One region of the Vallitalea pronyensis genome, then DNA from elsewhere that is predicted to be linked to it. Evidence: predicted binding sites of a transcription regulator. Region 1 holds the regulator's gene; each other region holds the start of a gene.
What was found. The regulator Rex, encoded in region 1, represses fermentation and respiration genes when NADH is low (regulators of the CRP and FNR family bind a similar motif). The targets are predictions, from matches to a motif close to ATTGTTAANTANTTAACAAT.
Positions count from the first base shown of each region.

Region 1 (5,865 bases):
CCCTTATGCAAGGGGCTTTCATTGTCATCGGTGTCATTGTATCTCAATTGGATACTGACCGTGAAGCATCTTTTCGGATTTTAATTAACCTTGAATCCATATCTTTCATGCCAGCAGTGGGGTTATCCATAGCGGCTGCTACATTGGTCGGTAAAGCTCTTGGTGAAAAAGACATTAAGAAAGCCGTGCAGACAGGCTATACAGCATCTGTGGTTGGTATCTTATGGGGTATCATTATGGGTTTAGTATTCCTATTATGGCCAGATGTATTGGTCAAAGCTTTTTCAGAACAACCTAAGATTATTGCTTTATCGGCAAGTGTTATGTTTGCACTTGGGCTTAACCAACCACTATTAAACTTTATGATTGTCATGTCCGGTGCTTTGAGAGGTGCAGGCGATACGAGAAATGTGATGCTCATAACGGCACTGCGTTTATGGACAGTCTTCATACCGTTTTCCTATGTATTTGTTATACTCATGGGACAAGGACTGGTAGGTGTGTGGTATGCTGAAATCGCATCTTTTGTTGTTTTTAGTGCCATCATATTCTTAAGGTTCCATAATCAAAAATGGGTCAATATAAAATTTGATGTACAGCCTGAAACATAGATGACGAAGTGAATGGAACAGATTTTCGTCATGAACATAGGGAGCATTACATTACAGTAATGACTCCCATTTTTCATAGAGACCTTCCAGTTCTCCTTCATATGCTGTTTTTTCATTATGTAGGTTTTCAGCTTTTTCGGCGTTGGTATAGATTTCTTCTAGACAAAGTTGTTCATCGATGTCTGTGATGCATTTTTCCAGTTCATGAATACGTTTTTCTAATTGCTTTATTTGGTTTTCAAGTTTACGTTTATTGGCTTGTTCTTCCTTGTTTTTTAGCCAATCGGCTTTATTGCCTGTAGGCGACGGATCAGATACAAGGTTATTGTTGACAATTGTATTGTTAGAGGCTTCTTCTAAAGCTAAAAGCTGCCTTTTTTCTTCTTCTAATTTTTTTTCCACATAATAATTATAATTGCCTAAAAAACTATTGAATGCCGTAGGTGTTAATTCAAGCACACGGGTAGCTACTTTATTAATAAAGTAACGGTCATGAGAGATAAAGAAAACTGTTCCATTGTAGTGGCTGATAGCCGACTCCAGAATCTCTTTTGAAACCATGTCCAAATGGTTGGTTGGTTCATCTAACAATAAGAAATTAGCATTGGATAGCATTAATTTTGCCAAGGTTAACCGGCCTTTTTCACCGCCGCTTAACGTGTGAATGGGTTTAAAGACATCGTCTCCAGTGAATAAAAAGGCAGCTAAGGTGTTACGTATCGGTCCTACATCCATGGTGGGATATGCATCCGAAATTTCTTCTATGAGATTGTTTTGAGGATTCAGTGTGGCATGTTCTTGGTCATAATAACCAACCTTTACTTTTGCACCATAGTCTATAAAACCAGTGTCACCCTCTAATTGCTGATTAATGATTCTAAAAAGTGTTGTTTTACCAGTACCATTATCCCCAATAAGAGCTACTTTTTCTCCACGCTTAATGTGAAAGTTAACCCCCAAAAACAGGTGTTTATCATCAAAACTTTTGGACAGATTTGTTGCATTAATCACCTCATTACCACTAACCACGCGAGGCTCTAATCGAAGGTTCATTTTATCGTGCATCACCGCAGGTGCGTCCAGTTTGTCCAATTTACTCAGCTGCTTCTCACGGCTCTGAGCGCGTTTAATTAATTTATCTCGTCCATGAGAACGCAGTTCACGAATGACTTCTTCTTGCCGTTTGATTTCTTTTTGCTGCTGAAGATAATGTTTTAAGGCTATTTCACGATTGATGGCTTTGTGCTTCACGTAGAAGCTGTAATGACCATTATAGATGTGAGAATGAGTATTTTCTATTTCAATAATACGACTCACGATTTTATCTAGAAAATAACGGTCATGGGATATGATGACGATTGTTCCATGATAGTTACTCAAGAATCCTTCTAGCCACTCACATGCCTTAATATCCAAATGGTTAGTAGGCTCATCTAATAATAGAATATCAGGATTAGTTAATAAGAGTTGTGCCAGTGCAACCCTGGTTTTCTGGCCACCAGATAAAGTGGATATCCCTTGATCAAATTCTTCTTCTACAAATCCTAGTCCTTTAAGAACACCGCGAATATAACTTTTATAACCATAACCATTGTTCACTTCAAAATCATGTTGAAGTGCGGCATATGCTTTCATGAGCGATTCAAGGGTATCAGGATCGTTCTGTTTTTCTGCCATTTGTTCTTCATATGTTCTTAGTTTGTTTTCCATATCTATAAGGGGTTGGCATGTTTTTAACATTTCTTCCATAATGGTATGATGGCTAGAAAGGGTACTGTGCTGAGAGAGATAACCTAATTTGATACCGCTTTCTATAATAACCTGGCCTGAATCAGGCTCTAATTCTTTGGTAATAATCTTGAACAATGTGGATTTGCCTGCACCGTTAAGGCCCACAATAGCAGCTTTTTCACCTTTTTCTAATTGAAAATTAATAAGATCAAGGACTGTATGGGTTTCGAACGCTTTACATATATTTTTACATGATAAAATCATTGTTGCCTCCTAATTGTCTAACTGTGATTTCAATCCTCACAATATTTTACCATCAAATCGCTTAATTGAAAAGGAAGTCCTTGTATTCTAAGGAGAATGGACTTGTAAACGGAATCGTAAAACCTGGGCTAAGTGGAAGATTATGGGAAAATCATTGAAAGTATCATATATTTAGTTTATAATAGAATTGAAGTTCTAGAAAGGGACAAGTCTACTGAAATGTATTAGAGGCAAGTTTAACTCAAGAAGGATAATCATAAAAAGGATAAGTATTAAAAAATGAGTCCCTGAATGGAACAGAATTATTCCGAAAGGGTGATCACTTGAGTCGTAATGCAGGTTATATGAAGAAATTAAGAAAAGCACGTGTAGAAAGAAAACAATGTATTCGATGCGGTAAGTCTTTATCACATGAAACACTGGTTCGAGGTGTAAAGCAATGTGAGAAATGTTTGGATTATCAACATCGAAGAAAGCTAGGGCAGATTCATTCAAAAGTTAACACCACATACTTTTATAATCGGCAGTATAAGAAAGATGACATAAAAAGGAAGAAGTTAGGCGAATATATGGTCAAACATAGAATTACCATTAAGGATCTGGCTCATCATTCGCATTTATCTCAACGGACCATACAGCGTATATTATATACAGAGAGTAATTACTCTAAGAAGACAAAAGAGTCCATTAATAATTACTTAGGTAAAGAACTGCTTTAGTAGGGCTGTTTCATAATATGTTTTTGCGTTACTTATAGTTATCAAGGAAAATCAGTTTCTTGAGAATGCAACGTATAGAATGTATTATGAGATAGTCCTTTTGTAATATATATGCATTTATGGTATAATCTATTTAATGTACTGTGTATACAATGAACATAGTACGGATTACCTGTAAGCATAATGAGAAACAACAAAATAAGCATATAAATTAGAGTAATACACGTTAATTATTTGACATGCTCATACCCAAGATATATAATTATTTTAAGGGCTTCAACAATAAGGAGTGTATTGCTCTGAAAAGTATCAAGATTGGGGATAGATTTTATGGTAGAAAAGAAAATTTCAACAGCGGTTATTAAGCGATTACCAAAATACTACAGATACTTAGGAGACTTATTAGAGAATGACGTGGTGAGGATTTCATCCAAGGAATTAAGTCAGCGAATGGGTGTAACAGCGTCTCAGATAAGACAAGACCTTAACAATTTCGGCGGATTTGGACAGCAAGGTTACGGATATAATGTTGAATATTTATATAATGCTATTGGTAAAATATTAGGACTTGAAAACAAGTATAATACCATAATTATCGGTGCTGGTAACTTGGGACAGGCACTTGCTAATTATACAAACTTCGATAAAAGAGGTTTTAAAGTAAAAGGATTGTTTGATGTAAACCCGCGACTAGTGGGGATTACAGTAAGAGGTATTGAAATACAAGATTTAGATGAAATGGAGCATTTTATAAAAGAGAATGCCATTGATATTGCTGTTCTGACTTTACCTAAGCAAAAAGCGCCTAAGATTGCCAACGATTTGGTACACTATGGTATTAAAGGTATATGGAATTTTGCTCCGGTAGATTTAAAATTATCCAATAAAGATGTGGTGGTTGAGAACGTTCATCTCCTGGATAGTTTAATGACGCTTTCCTATAATATTAAAGAGCGGATATAGGCACATACATATTACATGTATCGTCAAAAAAACCATATATCAATGTTAAGACATACGCCAATATGCATGCTATGTTAATAGTAGCTGTGGGGTATGCTTAACTTGGTATATGGTTATTATTTATTTAGGCTGCTATTAACCTTTTAAAGACCAATTAGTGGCTAACTAACGCATAATAATAGCATCTCGTTCAGGTCCAACAGATATATATTTGATTGGAAAACCAATAGCATTCTCAATGTAATTCACATAATTTTTTGCTTCCATAGGTAAATCTGTGTAACTACGTATATGGGAAATATCCCTTTGCCAACCTGGTAATGGTTCTATTACGGGTTTTGCTAAGTCTAATTCATGGGTAACTGGAAACGCCTGGGTTATGGTATCATTTATCTGATAGGCTGTACATACAGGGATGTTCTCAAGATAACCAAGTACGTCTAGCAAAGACAAAGCAACTTCCGTTGTACCTTGTAATGTACATCCATATCGTGTAGCGACAACATCAAACCAACCCATTCTTCGTGGTCTTCCAGTGGTCGCACCGTACTCACCATTATCACCACCTAAATGTCTTAACTGAGCGGCTTCTTCACCAAATATTTCAGAAACGAATGGTCCAGCACCTACACAACTGGAGTAAGCTTTTACAACCGTTACAACATGTTGAATTGAAGTGGCAGGTATACCAGCTCCGATAGCTGAAAAACCAGCTAATGGAGAAGAGGAAGTCGTCATAGGATAGATGCCATGATCTGGGTCTTTTAATGCACCTAACTGGCCTTCCATAAGGATGTTTTTCTGTTGGGCAATCGCTTCATTCATTACTTTTGTAGTATCACACACAAAAGGCTTTATCCTATGGCCTAATGGAATAAGATCATCACATATTTTTTCAGCCTCTAAAAGAGGTTGTTTATAAAAATGTTGAAGCAGCACATTCTTTTTTTCAATATTTCTTTCAAGTTTGTCTAATAATCTGTCGGGTGTGAATAAATCATTCACTTGTATACCAATTTTACTGTACTTATCAGCATAAAAAGGAGCGATACCTGATTGGGTAGAACCAAATTTCTTGGTACCTAATCGTGCCTCTTCGTATTGGTCTAGCAGAACGTGCTGAGGTAAAATCACCTGTGCTCTATGGGATATCTTAATCTGTGGTGCAGGGACCCCTCGCGACATTAAATGTTCATATTCATCCAAAAAACCTTTTATGTTTAATGCTACACCTGGTGCTAGAATATTTGTAGCATTCTGATAAAAAACACCAGAGGGTAACAAGTGCAATTGGAATTTACCATACTGATTCATGATGGTATGCCCCGCATTATTCCCTCCTTGAAATCTGACCACATACGCTGCTTCTTTTGCCAGCAAATCTGTCATCTTACCTTTGCCTTCATCGCCCCAATTGCCACCTACAATAGCTGTTACACTCATATTATCACTCCTTATTTATTTTGAAAATCATCACCATCTATAGTATAATCAATGATGGAACATAAATAAAATTAATATTAATTATATCTTCCATAAGGAGAGATTATATGAAAATCAATTTTGAGCTTTATAAG
Region 1 is NZ_CP058649.1:2,793,788-2,799,652, forward strand. It holds gene HZI73_RS11540 (MATE family efflux transporter) at 1-611, shown strand, start outside; gene HZI73_RS11545 (ABC-F family ATP-binding cassette domain-containing protein) at 663-2,606, opposite strand; gene HZI73_RS11550 (hypothetical protein) at 2,951-3,325, shown strand; gene HZI73_RS11555 (redox-sensing transcriptional repressor Rex) at 3,656-4,288, shown strand; gene HZI73_RS11560 (adenylosuccinate synthase) at 4,454-5,731, opposite strand; gene HZI73_RS11565 (LysR family transcriptional regulator) at 5,839-5,865, shown strand, end outside.

Region 2 (5,865 bases), 320 kb from region 1:
TATCTTTAATACTAGCACCTTCCTTAAGCATGGTTGCAGCTATTTTGGCTGTAAGCGTTGCTAAGATATTGGCTTTTACACCACTTCCCAGACCATCTGACAGTACAGCAATCACACTATCATTTGTACGTATAACCTCTACTTTATCGCCACATAATTGTTCACCAAACTTGTTGATGCTATGATGAAAAATATCAATAAAATGCTTCACTTAACAACACCTTCTTCGCCTAACACAATTTGCTGTAATTTCATAAGGGTAATTTTGGTTTCTGCCGTTGTTTCACCTAGAAGGCTGGCTATTTCTTGAGCAACGCGCATTTGCTTTTCAATAACTTTATCCGCTATTTCCAAGGTATTTTTCTTAAGGCTGATTAATTCTTCATTTTTCTTTTCTAAACTGGTCATATCGTATAGAATGGCCATGATCATATTTTGCTTGGGCAAAAACAGAATGGTTTCGTTGGTAATGAGATTATAATTTTTATAAATCACTTTTTTATTGTAGCTGTTTCGTTTGGTTTCTAATACATGTCTGTAGGATTGATCGTCAATAAAAGTCGACAGCGCTTTACCCTTTGAAGTAGATGCATGCAACAAAAATGCTTTTTCACATGCTGGATTAGCATCGACAATGTTCAGGTGATCATCCAGTAAGAAGATGATATTGGGTGTATTCTCAAAAATAATGTGAGATAGTTTCTCTGCTTTACTGCGCATATAAGGAATACACATCTCAGGCTGGGACATGCCTTCATAAACCGCTTGCGCTTTTTCAATACACGTGTTATAGCCACAAGCACCACAGTTAAGCTCATCTTGCTTATCCACTTTTCCCATGGATTTTAGAATGGCTAGAATCTCTTTTTGAGATGCTTGCTGTTTTTTGACGTGTTTATTCGTGAATGATCGATTATGCAACAGAGGATTGGACATGGTGGTTTTAGATTTTTCAACGGTTACTTGATCCAAATGATCATCTATTTGCAGCTTACGTAACAGTACATTATCGGCGTTTTTGCTAACAGCAGGACCACCGACACAACCATCATCACATATGTTTGCTTCAATAAATAAACCCCTTACTTGATTCTTGCTAAGGGTTTCAAAAAGGGTTTTGCAGTCTTCAATACCTGTGACACTCATTGAACGAAAACCACTTGCATGGATGTTCTCTGCAATACCTTTTATGATGCCTCCTTCTAGAGGATATCTCTGCCCATAGACTGATGCAACTGTATTGACCGGTGTCTCTTCCAATGCATTTAGATGAATGTGTTCTTCTTCTAACCAATGGTCTAACTCCTCAAAGGTTAAGACAGCATCCATATCACCTGTTTCCTGATAGCCAAAAGCTTCACATTTTTTGGATATACAAGGACCCAGAAATGTGACGAAAGAGGCGTTACCATATTTTTCTTTTAATACTGCGCTATGGGCTATCATAGGTGAAGCAATAGGTAAGAGGTATGGTAATAATTCAGGGTAGTATCGTTGTATCATCAGGTTAACAGATGGACAACATGAGGTAATCATATGTTTCATATGGCTATGTTGATTCATATAGTCCTTATAGAGATCGCTCACAATCTCTGCCCCAACAGCTGTTTCCTCAACCTTATGAAAGCCTAATTTATGTAAAGCTGTTATTAATTTACCAGGTGTTTTATAGATACCATTATAAGATGGTGCCATTGATACAATCATCTTTTTTCCTGACTTTATGGCTTCTTTAATCCGTGATAAATCACTTTTAATATTTCGGGCATTTTGTGGACAGACCACAAAACATTTACCACAGCCAATACAAGAATCTTCCATAATCTTAGCCTGATCGTCAACAATACGAATAGCTTTTACATGACAATTGCGCACACATTTATAACAATTTCTACAGTTAGCAGGTGAAAAATCCATTATCCTCATGGTCCGACCTCCTTCTATGGGGTTAACCCAGCTAATACATGCTGGTGAAAGAAAGCTTCTGCATTATCTGGATTGACGGAATGTATGGTGTCGGCCAATTGAACCGATACAGCTTCTGTACAACGACCAAGGCAAAAAGCGCCTTTGATCTCAATTTGATCATCAAGTTTGTGAGATTTTACTAAATCTTGAAGCAGGGTGATGACAGAATAGGACCCTTTTAGATGACATGCACTACCTATGCACACATGAATTGTTAACAAATTAACCACTCCTTATATGTATTTATTTAGTAGATTTTATCTTGGTAAGCCACAAATTATATAGCTATAGCCAATTAACGCTTCATGAACACTCATATTATATATTAACAAAAATAATAAAAAAGTCAATAATTTTGTTAATAAATTAACGAATAAATTGAACTAAGTTATAGTAGGGAAGAAAAGTATCTTGACAAGCCAAAGAATATCCAATAAACTAATGAAAGTAATTATCAATATCAACAAAAAATGACTTTCAAAAGGAGAATGACATGAAAACGAACTCAATGATTAAGATGGTGAGCGTATTATTAGGACTTATTATGTTAGTAACTGGTTGTAAAATAAATACAGAAGATAAATCTACTGGTCAAGATAAAGTGATAACGGATGATACAGCTATAGATGAAACCCAAAATGATGATGAAAAAGAGTCCGATAAAGAGCAAGAGAAAACAATAAAAGAACAAGTTGTTAATCTCTATACGGACCGTCATTATGATACAGATGAGGCATTATATAATAAGTTCACAGAAGAAACAGGTATTCAGGTCAATATTGTAAAAGGAAAATCTGACGAACTTATAGAGCGTTTAGTTATGGAAGATGCAGACACGCATGCTGACTTACTCATTACAGCAGATGCTGGGCGTCTACACAGAGCTAAGACAAAAGGTTTGTTACAAACTGTTGAGAATGATGCATTGTTAAAAAATGTACCAGTAAATCTTAGAGATAATGATAACCAGTGGTTTGCACTAACGGTTAGAGCAAGGGTTATTGTATATGCAAAAGACCGCATAGATCCAACTGAATTGTCTACATATGCTGATTTAACTCAAGAAAAATGGGAGAATAGGATACTTGTCAGATCTTCTACCAACATCTATAATCAATCCTTACTTGCTTCTTTCATTGCTATTGGAGGAGAAGAGAAAGCTAAAGAGTGGGCAAAAGGTATTGTAGGTAATATGGCAAGAAAACCGCAAGGTAATGATAGGGCTCAAGCCACAGCCGTTGTAGCTGGTGAAGGTGATTTGGCTATTATGAACACCTATTACATTGGTAAAATGTTGAACTCTTCAGATGTGGAAGAAGTAAATGTGGCAGAGCAAGTGGGTATTTTTTTTCCTGACCAAGATGGTCAAGGTACCCATATTAATGTGAGTGGTATGGGACTTACAAAACATAGTAAACATAGCGAAAATGCTATTAAGCTTATGAAGTTTCTAACAGGTGAGTTAGCGCAAGAGCAATATGCTAATGCCAATTATGAGTATCCTGTTAATGTGAATGTAGAGCCATCAGCATTATTAAAGTCTTGGGGAGATTTTAAGGCTCAAGATATTGACTTGTCCCTATTAGGTGAATACAATAGTAAAGCCACTCGGCTATTCAATGAAGTAGACTGGCAATAATTCATTTTATGATCTAATCATCGTAATAGGAGCTATCTTATCCGATATGCTAAAAGACATGTATTGTTAACGTTAGTATTCTAGGTATTTAGATGAGGTAGCTCTTATATTTATAAGGAGAGCTAATATGACCCGATTGAGAAATCTTAAAGCAAATATAAATATATGGTGGTTATTGAGCACGTGTTTTGTCTGCCTTATCATCATTCCTAATATGAGTATTTTTATTAATATTTTTAATGCACCTAATGATCATTTTAGACATATTCAAAAATATTTATTGAAAAACTATCTGTCGAATACGACCATACTCATGATGGGAGCAGGATTATTAAGTATTGCCATAGGTGTTTCTTTGGCTTGGGTTGTTACCATGTTTGACTTTCCTATGAAAAGGTTTTTTAGGTGGGCACTAGTCTTACCCCTTACAATTCCCACGTATATTGGTGCTTATACTTATCATGGGTTATTGAATTATACAGGACTTGTTCAACGGTTTCTCAGAAATCAATTAGGCTTACAGGTGAATCAAGTCTATTTTAATATGATGTCCATAAATGGAGCTATTTTTATTTTCACGATTTTTTTGTATCCATATGTATTTATCATAACAAAATCATTTTTAGAAAAGCAGTCAGCCTCCCTTATAGAAACATCAAGGCTATTAGGTAAAAGTCACTTTGTCATTTTTATAAAGGTGATACTCCCTATATGTAGAGGTGCCATTATAGGTGGTACGAGTCTCGTTGTATTGGAAGTGCTTAACGATTACGGCGTTGCGAACTACTATGGTATACCTACATTCAGCATTGCTATTTTCAAAACTTGGTTTGGCATGGGTGATTTGGACACTGTTGTCAAGTTATCCGCAATACTGATGTTGATTATATTTGTTTTACTATATGTTGAGAAATTATTAAGAGGACGGAAAAGATACAGTTATACTACCTCGAAAATACAACCTTTGCAACCATTAAAATTAAATGGCTGGAAAAAGCATCTAGCTATGGTTGTTTGTATTCTCATATTTACCTTGGGTTTTTTCATACCCCTATTACAACTTATCTATTGGATGGCTATTTCCTATAAAAACAATGTCAATATACAAGTTCTAAAGTTAAGTTCTACTTCATTTTTAGTTGCCTTTGTCACAGCCAGTATAATTATAGTTATAGCTACCATCATAGCTAATTACAGTCGGATTTCAAAAGGACTTCTTTCGAAAATCTATGGGCGTATAACAGTTCTTGGTTATTCGATACCTGGTGCTGTTATTGCCATTGGTGTTATGATTTTTTTCATTGGACTTGACCGTACGCTATATGGTGTGTATACATGGTTTAACCCGACAACATCTAAGCTCATTTTAACTACGAGCATTGTTATGTTAATCTTTGCTTATATTATACGTTTTCTAGCTATTGGATTTAATCCAATTGAATCAGGCTTTGATAAAATTGGCAAGACATTTCATGAAGCATCCAGGGTTTTAGGAAAGCGTATGACAACTACATTTTTTAAGGTGGATATGAAAATGATACAACCAGCAATTATCAGTGGTTTTATTCTTATTTTTGTTGATGTGTTAAAAGAACTTCCCTTAACGCTGTTGTTACGTCCCTTTAATTTTAATACCTTAGCTACTAAAACATATGAATATGCCAATGATGAAATGATTCATGAAGCAGCTATACCATCACTGATTATTATTGGTATAGGTATGCTGGCTATGCTGATATTAAATAAGGTATCCACTAAGGAGGTTTCATGATGAGTATTGTAATGAAGGCTATATTTTTTAAGTATAGAAATGCAAAAGAAGATGTTTTGAAAGGTGTCAGTATAACCATGGAGCAAGGGGATATTATAGCCATACTTGGTGATAGCGGTAGTGGTAAAAGTACTATTTTAAGGCTTATTGCAGGTCTTGAAATGCCTTATAAAGGGTCCATTACAATAAATAATAGGGTAATAGTTAATGAGCGAACTTTCATACCACCAGAAAAAAGGGAGGTTGGCATGGTATTCCAAGATTATGCCCTGTTTCCGCATATGACTGTGGAAAAAAATGTGCAATTTGGACTTGGTAAAATGTCAAGAAAGGAAAAAACATATAAGGTGAATACAGTTCTAGGGTTAGTTGGTCTAGATCATTATGGGAAAAGGTATCCTCATGAGTTAAGTGGGGGTCAACAACAGCGTGTAGCACTTGCAAGAGCGTTGGCACCCATGCCTAATCTATTACTGCTTGATGAACC
Region 2 is NZ_CP058649.1:2,469,380-2,475,244, forward strand. It holds gene HZI73_RS10165 (SpoIIE family protein phosphatase) at 1-211, opposite strand, end outside; gene HZI73_RS10170 ([Fe-Fe] hydrogenase large subunit C-terminal domain-containing protein) at 208-1,926, opposite strand; gene HZI73_RS10175 ((2Fe-2S) ferredoxin domain-containing protein) at 1,941-2,189, opposite strand; gene HZI73_RS10180 (Fe(3+) ABC transporter substrate-binding protein) at 2,462-3,607, shown strand; gene HZI73_RS10185 (ABC transporter permease) at 3,735-5,378, shown strand; gene HZI73_RS10190 (ABC transporter ATP-binding protein) at 5,375-5,865, shown strand, end outside.
Region 2: the regulator Rex is predicted to act here: its motif matches at 2,323-2,342, upstream of HZI73_RS10175 ((2Fe-2S) ferredoxin domain-containing protein).

Region 3 (5,865 bases), 2.4 Mb from region 1:
CAACCACTGACTCTCTTAAAAACGAAGGCAATCTTATTTTCCATCATAGCAATTCTTTTATTTATTATAATCCATATGATTTTATATTTCAATGATTTTTATTTATATTTCATAAGTATCTACAATAAAGATTTTTTTATTCTCCAATAAATCAATTTCAATCCAGTCTTCACACTTACCATGTTCATCTTCTAATATCCGTATAATGGGTCTGGTCGTGAACCCATTATTTTGTTTAAGCACAATACCTTTTCTTCCATCATTGGTTATGATACCCATACCAGAAGGATAAACAGCAATGTATTTAATAAACACATCCACAAGTTCAGCATCAAATAAGCGATTCTTATTCGCAACAAGGTATTCAATAACTTCATATATCTTATAAGCGTCACGTTGGGCATTCCTTGTAACCATCGCATCAAAAACATTACAAATAGAAATGATTTTTGTGGCATTGTTAATTTTATTGCCGCTCCATCCAAAAGGATATCCTGAACCATCTATATTTTCATGATGGGTTAAAATGATCACTTTCGATATAGAGCTAATCCATGAAGCCTCTGACAAAGCTTCATAGCCATAAATAACATGCTTTTTAATCATCTCATTTTCTTTTTCACTGAGTTTATCGGGCTTATTTAGTATTTCTTCTGGTATAAGCACTTTACCAAGATCGTGCAATAGGGCGCCAACAGCAATGTCTTTGACTTTGTTTTTATTATAGCCTAACTTAATGGCCATCAAGACTGCTAAAGCACATACATTAACCGAATGAGCATATGTATATTCATCTTTTCGACGTATATCCACTAGATTAACAATAATATTGCGTTGTGATAAAACATCATCAACAATATCATGAGCAGCATTAACAACATTGGTTAACTCCAAATGCCCTTGGGTGCTATACACCTCTAATACTTTCTTCACTTCTTTTTTACAATTCTCACGTGTCTTGTCCTCAATGAAATCATTGAGTTCCACACCCTTCGATAGTTCATCCTCAATATATATGTAATCTACTCCAAGTTCTCTTAATCGTGTCATATAAGATCTTTTTATATGAATTCCTTTCGATAAGAGAAAGCTACCATTCACTGAATAAACTGGACGAGCTACAATCTCATTTCCTTTTAGATTGTCGATCAGTACTCTTCTCATAATTATCCCACCTATGGAATTATAAAACATGTTTTAACATCTATCATATGTTAATTTCGTTATCATCCCTACAATGAAGTATAATTGCCCTATTATTATACTTTTTTTAACGAACACATTCTATATTCCTATATATTTTCAACCAAGAAAAACGTTGTGATGATTAACGTCCAAAAACTCTGATTGCCTATATTCAGCCAAAAATATATGAACAAAAAAGTATGCTTTGTTACCATTTATATACTGCCATTGGTCATATTATCGCACAGTCCCTATCTGAACAATCATATAACATGTGTCATGAAACAGCCTACAAATGTTAAAAAAATATACATACAATCCTGCCTTTATTTTTACCATCAATACAACTTGTGTCTATTTAATGTAGAAAGCTCTTTTTGATTAAAGGTTAATCGATATTATAATATCACTTTTTCAGCATCTCTTCAATTAAAATTAAAATAAATGAATAAAAAGACTTATATTGGCAATGATTATTAATGTACCATTTATTTACAATATTATATTTATGAGGAATTAGGTTTAGTCAATAAGCCTCATGAACATGGTACATCATCTAATACCCCCCTCAACCTGCGTTTTATTCCCCCCCTGAAACGCAGGTTTTTTTTGTCCATTATAAAATAGTAACTTTGTTATAATTTTAACTATTTTATGTGGTATTACATACTTAAGTAGGTTTGCTTGTCAAAAGAAGCATTTATTTTATGGCAATTTTGCACAAACAATATATGATAACCGTGTTTATATATAGGCATTCATACAGCTTGTATACTGTATTTATCGTTATTATGTACACATATTGGCTGTGTTTTTTGGTATAAGGGATTGACAATTATTTATCAATCTGTTACGATATCCTCGACGAAAGATTTTCATTATTTTTTTAGTAAGATTTGTGAAACATTTAACATAATTTAATGGTTATGCATTGGTAAAAATAAGATAAGAATAATGAAGGAGGTAGAACTTATGGCAAATCAAAAAGTTACAAAAACAAATGATATGGATGTAACCAAGATGGTGGATACATTGGTATCAAAAGCAAACAAGGCTCTTGAAGCTTACATGAACCTGGATCAGGAGCAAATAGATAATATCATCAAGGAAATGTCCCTTGCTGGTGTGGACCAACACATGTATCTTGCCAAACTGGCAGTAGAAGAAACGGGTAGAGGCGTATACGAAGATAAAATTACAAAGAACCTCTTTGCTACAGAGTATATCTATCATAGTATCAAATATGAAAAAACAGTTGGTGTCATTGATAAAAATGAAGAAGAAGATTACATGGAGGTTGCTGAACCTGTTGGTGTAGTAGCTGGTGTAACACCTGTTACAAACCCTACTTCAACAACCATGTTTAAAGCTATTATTTCCACAAAAACAAGAAACCCCATTATCTTTGCTTTTCATCCATCTGCTCAAAAGTGTTCCGCTGAATCTGCAAGAATTCTAAGAGATGCAGCTGTCAAAGCAGGTGCACCAGAAGATTGTATTCAATGGATTGAAACACCTTCACTAGAAGCTACAAGTGCATTAATGAACCATCCTGGTGTTTCCCTTATCCTAGCTACAGGTGGATCAGGCATGGTGAAGGCGGCTTACTCAACAGGAAAACCTGCCCTTGGTGTGGGACCTGGTAACGTACCATGCTTTATTGAGAAAACAGCTAATATTGAACGATCTGCTACAGACCTCATTCTATCAAAAGCTTTTGATTATGGTATGATTTGTGCGTCTGAGCAAGCTGCAATTATTGAAGAACCTATTTACAAAGCCTTTACAGATTATATGAAGAAACACCATTGCTATTTTACAACAAAAGCTGAAACGAAGCGAGTGGAAGGCGTTGTCATGAATCTTGAAAAAGGTATGGTTAATGCAGCTATTGTTGGTAAATCCCCAGTAGAAATTGCAAAGTTAGCAGGTATTGATGTACCGGAAAATACAAAGATTCTGTGTTGTGAAATAGGTGGTGTTGGTGATAAGTATCCCCTATCAAAAGAAAAATTATCACCTGTCTTAGCTATTATTAAAGCTAAGGATGTTGAAGAAGGTATTGCTTTAAGTGAAAAGATGGTAGAAATCGGCGGTCTTGGCCACTCATCTGTGGTACATTCTAATGATGATGACGTTATTCATGCTTTTTCTGATCGCTTAAAGACAGGCCGTATTATTATCAACTCTCCTTCAACCCATGGTGCTATTGGTGATATTTATAATACAAATATGCCATCCCTTACGTTAGGATGTGGTTCATACGGTAAGAACTCCACCACTTCTAATGTAACAGCAATCAACCTGATTAATAAGAAAAGGGTGGCGATCCGAAGAGTGAACATGCAGTGGTTTAAGATTCCAGAAAAAATATACTTTGAGCCTGGTTCCGTGCAATACCTTAGTAAAATGCCAAATATTACAAAAGCATTTATTGTTACAGATCCCTACATGGTTAAACTTGGCTATGTGGACAAAGTGCTCTATCATTTAAGAAATAGACACGGTTATGTACACTGCGAAATTTTCAGTGATGTTGAACCTGATCCCAGCATTGAAACCGTTAAAAAGGGTGCACAAATGATGCAAAACTTTGACCCAGATGTTATTATCGCACTGGGTGGTGGTTCGCCAATGGATGCGGCTAAAGGTATGTGGTTATTCTACGAACATCCAGAAGCGCGTTTTAGCGATATGGCTCTTAAGTTCATGGATATTCGAAAACGTGTATACAAGTTCCCTGCAATGGGTAAAAAATCAAAGTTTGTTGCCATTCCAACAACTTCAGGAACAGGTTCTGAGGTAACATCCTTTGCTGTTATTACCGATAAAACAAAAGGCATTAAGTACCCCTTAGCAGATTATGAGTTAACACCCGATGTTGCCATCATCGACCCTGACTTTGTTATGTCTGTCCCCGCTCGTGTCACAGCGAACACAGGGCTGGATGTACTGACACATGCTATAGAGGCATTCGTATCTGTACTGGCTTCTGATTATACGGATGCATTGGCTATGAAGGCCATTGAACTGGTATTTAAGTATCTTCCAAGAGCTTATAAAAATGGAAATGATGCTGAAGCAAGAGAAAAAATGCATAACGCCTCTTGTATTGCAGGTATGGCATTTACCAATGCATTCTTAGGTATTAACCATTCCCTTGCTCACAAATTAGGAGGAGAGTTCCATGTACCTCATGGTGCAGCCAATGCCATTTTATTACCACATGTTATTGAATATAATGGTTCCACTACACCAACTAAATTTGCTTCATTCCCTAAATACGAAAAATTTATTGCTCCTGAAAAATATGCTGAGATTGCTAGACATATTGGATTACCTTCTAGTACATCAGAAGAAGGTGTACAATCATTAGCAAATGCAGTACGTACACTCATGAAAGAATTAGATATGCCTATGACAGTTAAAGCATGTGATATTGATGAAAAACTATATCTAAGTAAACTTGATTACCTTGCTGATAAGGCATTTGAAGACCAGTGTACACCAGCAAACCCAAGAATGCCGCTTATTACAGAACTTGTAGACTTATACAAAAAAGCTTACTACGGAAAATAATATAGATGCACAAAGCAAAAAAGAAGGGCTGCCATTTCCTTCTTTTTTGTTATCTCTCTTTTATTATTTGTTTTAACTATTACTTCTCACCGTCCAACACGCTCTTACATAAACCTTCATTTCTATACGCGTATCCATTGTTTATTATAAAACAAACTTGTGAATGACTTCGGATACAGCATGCTCATGGTTTGTGGACTTTGTTATATAATTAGCAATTTCTTTTACTTCCTCACGAGCATTTCTAACCGCTACACCCATACCTGCATATTCTATCATGTAAATGTCATTCATACTGTCGCCTACTGCAATGATTTCTTCTTGTTTAATCTGAAGGTAGTCAGCCAGATACGCTAGTGCAAGCCCTTTATTGGCCTCTTTATTAATGACCTCTAAATATGTAGGCTTGGAGAAAAAAACATGTACTTGATCGTCATATTTTCTCTGAATATGTGTCTTCATTTCTTCTAGGGCTTCTATGTTATCACCATTGTACAATACCTTGATGGTATCATCATACACCTTAAAATCATCAACCAATTTCACCTTAATTTGACTCATGTTCTCATAAGCCTTGGTTCTTGGTGTGTATTTTTCCACAACCACATCGTCACCTTTATATAACTGAATATCCACATCATATTGTCTTCCCAGCTCAATAAACTCTTGTAAAATCTGTCCTTCAAGAGGTTTATAAAATATCCGATCATCTTGTCCATTATTAATGATGACACCGTTATACGAAATATAATAATCCGTATCTGTATGTAAGCCAATATCCTTCATGATTCTTGCAATGGACTGACTTACCCGTCCAGAACATAACGTAATGATCATACCTGCATCATGTGCCTCTTTTAAAGCTTTTATATTATCATCAGACACCACTAAGTGATCATTCAGTAATGTATCATCCAAATCTAAAACAATCATTTTGTATTTCAAAAAAAGCCCTCACTTTCAAATAGTCTGCTGTATTTTCTACTGTTAATAATTGCCTCAATGTCACTAAAACTTTTACCACTCGCATTAATCATCAGAACATTATTAGTTGTTGCAGCATTATACATATCGTTGTTAAGTATTTCATTGTATAGGCCT
Region 3 is NZ_CP058649.1:434,496-440,360, reverse strand. It holds T-box leader at 1-56, opposite strand, end outside; gene HZI73_RS01865 (HD-GYP domain-containing protein) at 103-1,164, opposite strand; gene adhE (bifunctional acetaldehyde-CoA/alcohol dehydrogenase) at 2,158-4,764, shown strand; gene HZI73_RS01855 (Cof-type HAD-IIB family hydrolase) at 4,909-5,709, opposite strand; gene HZI73_RS01850 (YkuS family protein) at 5,706-5,865, opposite strand, start outside.
Region 3: the regulator Rex is predicted to act here: its motif matches at 2,013-2,032, upstream of adhE (bifunctional acetaldehyde-CoA/alcohol dehydrogenase).

Region 4 (5,865 bases), 520 kb from region 1:
TCCAAGTCCCATAATGACTTGACCCGTACGTGTGATCGGTGATGATGCATAATCCGTTGCCATATAAAATGCACCAATCATTAATCCTCCACCAAAAACCTGATAACCTACATAGGTCATATCAAGTCCTCTTCCTCCAAGAAGTATGGATAAGATCACAACTGTTCCTATATAGAAAACAGGTATACGCCAATTAATGATTTTTTTCGCAATCAGGTAGATACCACCGAGAACTAATGCAACCACCGACGTTTCTCCGATACAACCACCAATAAATCCAAAAAATGTATTGGCAACACTTGGCAAATCTGTTACTCCATCTTTAATCATACCTAAAGGTGTTGCAGCAGATATACCATCTACTTCCCACCTTGTCATTAATCCTGTAAAAGAGATGAGCAAGAAAGCTCTTGCACCTAAAGCTGGGTTCATAAAGTTCTGACCAAGCCCGCCAAATAATTGTTTAACAATGATAATCGCTACGACACCACCCACTATTGGTAGCCAATAAGGTACTGTGTGCGGTAAATTAAGTGCTAATAATAGTCCCGTTACCACTGCACTAAAATCACCTATGGTAACGGTTCTTTTTGTTAAGAACTGATACAAACTTTCTGCCCCAACACATGCAGCGATACATATAAGAGTAATAATGAATGCTCGTATGCCGAAATGATATATCCCAAAAACCGTTGCTGGTAATAAAGCAATAACCACATGTCTCATAATCCTATCAACTGATTCATTGGAACGAATATGAGGCGATGAGGATACGATATATTGATCTGTCACAACTAAACCCTCCTAAGATTAGATATCATGGATCTTTATTTCTTTTTCTTTGCCATAATGGTACGCTTGGTAGTCCTTATAGAATGCGTTAAGTGCCGCTTTGAAGGACATATATAGGAACAGGCCCCACACTCAATACAGTTCATGCCTTTGTATTGCACGAAGAGGTCGTCCTCATTATGAATGGCATATTTATTTAAATCTGCTGGTAATAGATTCATAGGACATATACTGACACATTTTCCACACCTTATACAGTTGCGTTCATTCATGACTTTTGTCTCATCTTTGGTTAGACACAGTATGGATGATGAGCCTTTTATAACAGGTACATCTATAGAAAACAAAGCCAGTCCCATCATGGGTCCACCTGAAATAACTTTTGAAGGTTCTTCCGTAAAACCACCGGCAGCTTCAATCAGTTCACGATAACTGGTACCTATTCTTACCTTAAAGTTCTGAGGTTCTTTAATGGCACCACCTGATACCGTCACAATTCGACGCATAAGAGGACGTCCTCGTAATACAGCCCGATGTATAGCAACCACTGTATCAATGTTTTGTACGATACATCCCACATCTGCAGGTAAACCTCCCGTAGGCACTTCTCTTTTCGTTATGGAATAAATAAGTTGTTTCTCTGCTCCTTGGGGATATTTTGTTTTCAGACTTGCAATACTTATATTATCAATACCTTCTACTGCTTGTTCCATAGCTGCTATGGCATCTCTTTTATTATCTTCAATACCAATCACGCCTTTGGCACCTGGAAACATATGCAGAATTATCTGAAGACCTTTCACTACACGGTCTGTCTCTTCCAGCATAATGCGATGATCCGATGTAAGATACGGTTCACACTCGGCACCATTAACCATGATATAATCAATTTTTTTATCAGGTGGCGGCGATAACTTAATAAAAGTAGGGAATGTAGCACCACCCATGCCTACAATTCCAGCTTCTTTAATGATCTCAAGAAGTTCTTCTTTTGATAATTGTTTATAATCATCTCGACCAATCATGGTGTCTATTTCTGTATATTGACCATCATTTTCAATGACAATGGCTTGTACTTTAGAGCCATTAGGATGCAATACATCTTGAATAGCTTTAACTGTACCTGATATACTGCTATGAATTGGTGAGGAAACAAACCCCTGTGCCTCTCCAATTTTTTGTCCTAGTAATACGGTGTCACCTTTTTTAACTAAAGGTTTACATGGCGCTCCAATGTGTTGTTGCATTGGAAAAACCAAATCTCCTTTTGGCGTATAGATTTTAATGGGTTTCTTTTCGGTGAAATCTTTTGAATGACTTGGATGAATCCCTCTTTTAAAAGTCAATGCTCCCATTAGCATCCCCCTGTCTTTTATTTTATCTCGTACATAACTAACGTATCTTAACACTTTATGTCAATACTATAATAATACAAAGGTAGAAGTAATACAACAATTGATAAAAAAAGCACAAAGTGCCATAATACCAGCAAATACACAAACCTAAGGCTATGATTATTGTATACAATATACCTATTCCTTAAATTTCTTCTAATCTACCGTAATATCTGGTTTCTTTGTTAATTGCTTAACAAATGTACAAATAAAAAGACATCTAGTCCCAATAGAGGATAGATGTCTTTTCTTAAGATGATTTGGTGATTATCATAAATCATGTTAGATTAAGGCCTGTATGAACATACGTCATGATAATGTCTTATGTATTTGACGAATAAAAAATATTATTTAACAAGTATCATCATCTCACCATTTTTAATTTTTTCTTGTACTCTTTTAACGATTGTTGAATCAGAAATTAGCCCCTCGTACCATTTAACACAATCTCTACCTTTTTGGTTATTATGTAAGTCCATATTTCTATGTTCTAATCCATTAAACCCATGCCAGACATTAGCTTTATATTCTGCATCGGTGAGTCCTTGATTTTCGTGAGCATCTGCAAATGCTTTGGCCAATGGTTTTCCAATACTTTTTGTCATAAGAGCATTCCACATAGCATGTCTAAAAGAATTTCCTACATCGCCATCTATCCATCCAAGATAATATGTGTTCGTTAATTCATCCGTTTTATTTTTAGCAACATTAACGAGTAAAGCCTGAATAGGAAAAAGTACAACTAAAACTTTTTCAGCGTCTGTCAAGCTTTTCCAAACATCTCCTGCTTCACTTATCAAGCCTCTTGTTGTTAATTCATTGGATAAAATATCTTGAACTTCATAAGCATTTAAATTAGGGTTTGCTTCTTGTAGATTAATAATTGTAGTAACTGTTACAATAAAATCTTCATCCAAATACTCTTTGTTTTCTTGAATAACCTTCATCATATCTTCATGATTAACTGCTGGCTTACTACTATCCATAGCAAATACTTGAACAAAGCATAATTGTGATAATACCAAAACAAGTATAAATATTTTCATGTTCTTTTTCATTTTTTCCATCTCCTTCTTTAATAGAATTAATATTGAGTTATGGTATGCTTGTGTCGGATATAGTGTTTGTACTAATCAATATTATATATACATATCGCCTCCTTTAGAGTACATTATTTTTTTATATGTTTTAATAATATCATAATTATAATAAATTATGTGTCGAATGTTGTAATTATCTATTTATTCATTATAATTATATATTTCAAACTTAATTTGAGCAAGCTTTAACTTATTAAATCTAAACGTAAAAAAGCTCAAAGATTATCATTAACCTTTAAGCTTTTATCTATGCTTTCAATTCCAGCATGTTTTCTTTTAAATAGTTTTTTAACCACTGTATCACTTGAATATCTGTAAGGGGTACATCATCACCCAAGACCTCTTTCAAGTCATTGGTTGATATATCAAAGGATGTGTCGTCATAATAATGTTCATACTTAATGTTTATCTGAGCATTAGATGATATGAGTGTTGCAATGGTAGACCACATATCGCCTATTGGTGGGCGATCAATATGGTCATAACACATGGTAGCTGTAATCGTTGTTCCTTGACCTGATGCACTGTCAATCTGTAATGTACCATCACACATGTTACACGTATCTTCAAGAAACGGTATACCCAATCCTACACGTCGCATGGTTCTAGAAGTGGTAAAAGGATTTCGAATATCCTGTAGTATGGTTTCTGGTATACCTGGGCCGTCATCTTCAATGACAAATTGAAAAATGTTCTGAGAAACCAACTCTTTCACAGTAATGGTAATACGATGCGCTTTTGCTCGAACGCTATTCTGGGCAATATCCAAAATATGCATGGATAGTTCTTTCATCATAAACTATAATCCTTTCACTATCCTATTGACCGAGTGCCTTACCAAGAGCAATAGCAATCTGATAGGACGATTTCTTGGTAACCAATATGGGTATCTGTTCCTCATTGGCTTTATCAATGGCTTCTTGTTCTACTTCAAAACCTTCTGAAACAATAATACAGGCCGAACCGGTTAATAGTGCGACAGCTACTATATTGACGTGACTTTGTATGGTGATCCAAGCACTGCCTTCTTTTGCTTTCCCCATAACAACGCTTAGCAAGTCACCAACAAAACCATCGGTTACTTCATTAGATTGGCTTTCCTTTCCTGCAACTAATTCAAGTTCTAATTGATTCATTATATCTGTTACTGTCATTGCGTATCCTCTTTTCTATGACTTATCTAGCTATCTTTACTAATAGATGGCGGCATCTTCTGGGATAAGGTTACCATCTGCTCTGCCATGTCCCGTACTTTTTCTCTTAGCATGAATACACAGTCTTCAATATGCGCATTTTCACATACGATATCCTCTGCCAATGCTCGACAAGTGGGAGCTCCACATGATCCACAATCAATCTTAGGCAATTGATTATAGATTTCTTCAAGATGCTCTAATTTTTCAATGGCTTTTTCCATATCATCATCAAGTTTTAATACTTGCTTTGTTTTTAATGGTTTGGTCCAGTACATATCAATGGGGTGGTCAAATAAAGGAATATCTCTTTTATACAGGTTATTTTTGTTGAATTTCTTAATTTTATCCATACGATTGCTGGATACAAAAGCATTCTCTACTGCTAACGGCCCTCCAAGGCACCCACCAACGCAAGCAAGACACTCAATAAAATCCACATCATCTAACTTACCATTTTCAACTTTTTCTAATATCTTAATGACATTTTCAATGCCATCTACGGCAATATGGTTTTCAATACCTGAGGCATTTCCTTCACCACCTGTATGTGCCCAGCCAATTCCTTCACTATTACTCATCTGTAATCGTTCTGGCTGATCAATGGTTTTAATAACTGGCACGAGTTTTAAGTAGATTTCCTTAAGGGAAATAACACCATCCACATAAGACTCTTCAATCACTTGGGGTTGTTTACTATTGGTTACTTTTGCTGCACAAGGTGATATAAAAAACACACCGATATCTTCTTTCTTAATCCCTATACCCATAAGATATTCTTTTGCATATCGGGCCATGGCTTCTTTTGGCGATATGATTGGAAGAATATTAGGTATTAAGGATGGAAACCGAATTTGAATCAGTCTAACAATAGCTGGACAGGCGGAAGAAATGACCGGTTTAGGCATATTTTTGTCATCTAATAAACGTTTGCTTTCAGCAGTTATAATCTCAGCTGCCTTAGCTACTTCAAATACTTCGTCAAACCCCAGCTTTTTTAATGCGGTTAATACAATATTTGGATTAACAATATTTCTAAATTGAGTATACAGTGTTGGAGCCGGTATGGCTACTTTATATGCATAATCGTTTATTTTATCCAATGGCTCTGTCACAGCCTTTTTAGCATGGTTTCTGCAAACACGTATACACATGCCGCAGTCAATACATCGCTCATCCATAATATGTGCTTTACCGTTTCGAACCCTTATCGCTTCCGTTGGGCATCGCTTAATACAATCTGTACACCCAATACACTTATCAATATCTAACTTAACAGAATGCAATATTTCCCCCATAATAAGCCCTCCAATCTATGATGCAAATACCTTCCCTATGTTTCAACACCATGTTCATTCTTTTTGAAACACTGTCATTAACAATTCA
Region 4 is NZ_CP058649.1:3,316,578-3,322,442, reverse strand. It holds gene HZI73_RS13980 (RnfABCDGE type electron transport complex subunit D) at 1-792, opposite strand, end outside; gene rsxC (electron transport complex subunit RsxC) at 828-2,147, opposite strand; gene HZI73_RS13970 (DUF6973 domain-containing protein) at 2,534-3,244, opposite strand; gene HZI73_RS13965 (ATP-binding protein) at 3,534-4,082, opposite strand; gene HZI73_RS13960 (DRTGG domain-containing protein) at 4,105-4,440, opposite strand; gene HZI73_RS13955 ([Fe-Fe] hydrogenase large subunit C-terminal domain-containing protein) at 4,467-5,777, opposite strand.
Region 4: the regulator Rex is predicted to act here: its motif matches at 2,368-2,387, upstream of rsxC (electron transport complex subunit RsxC).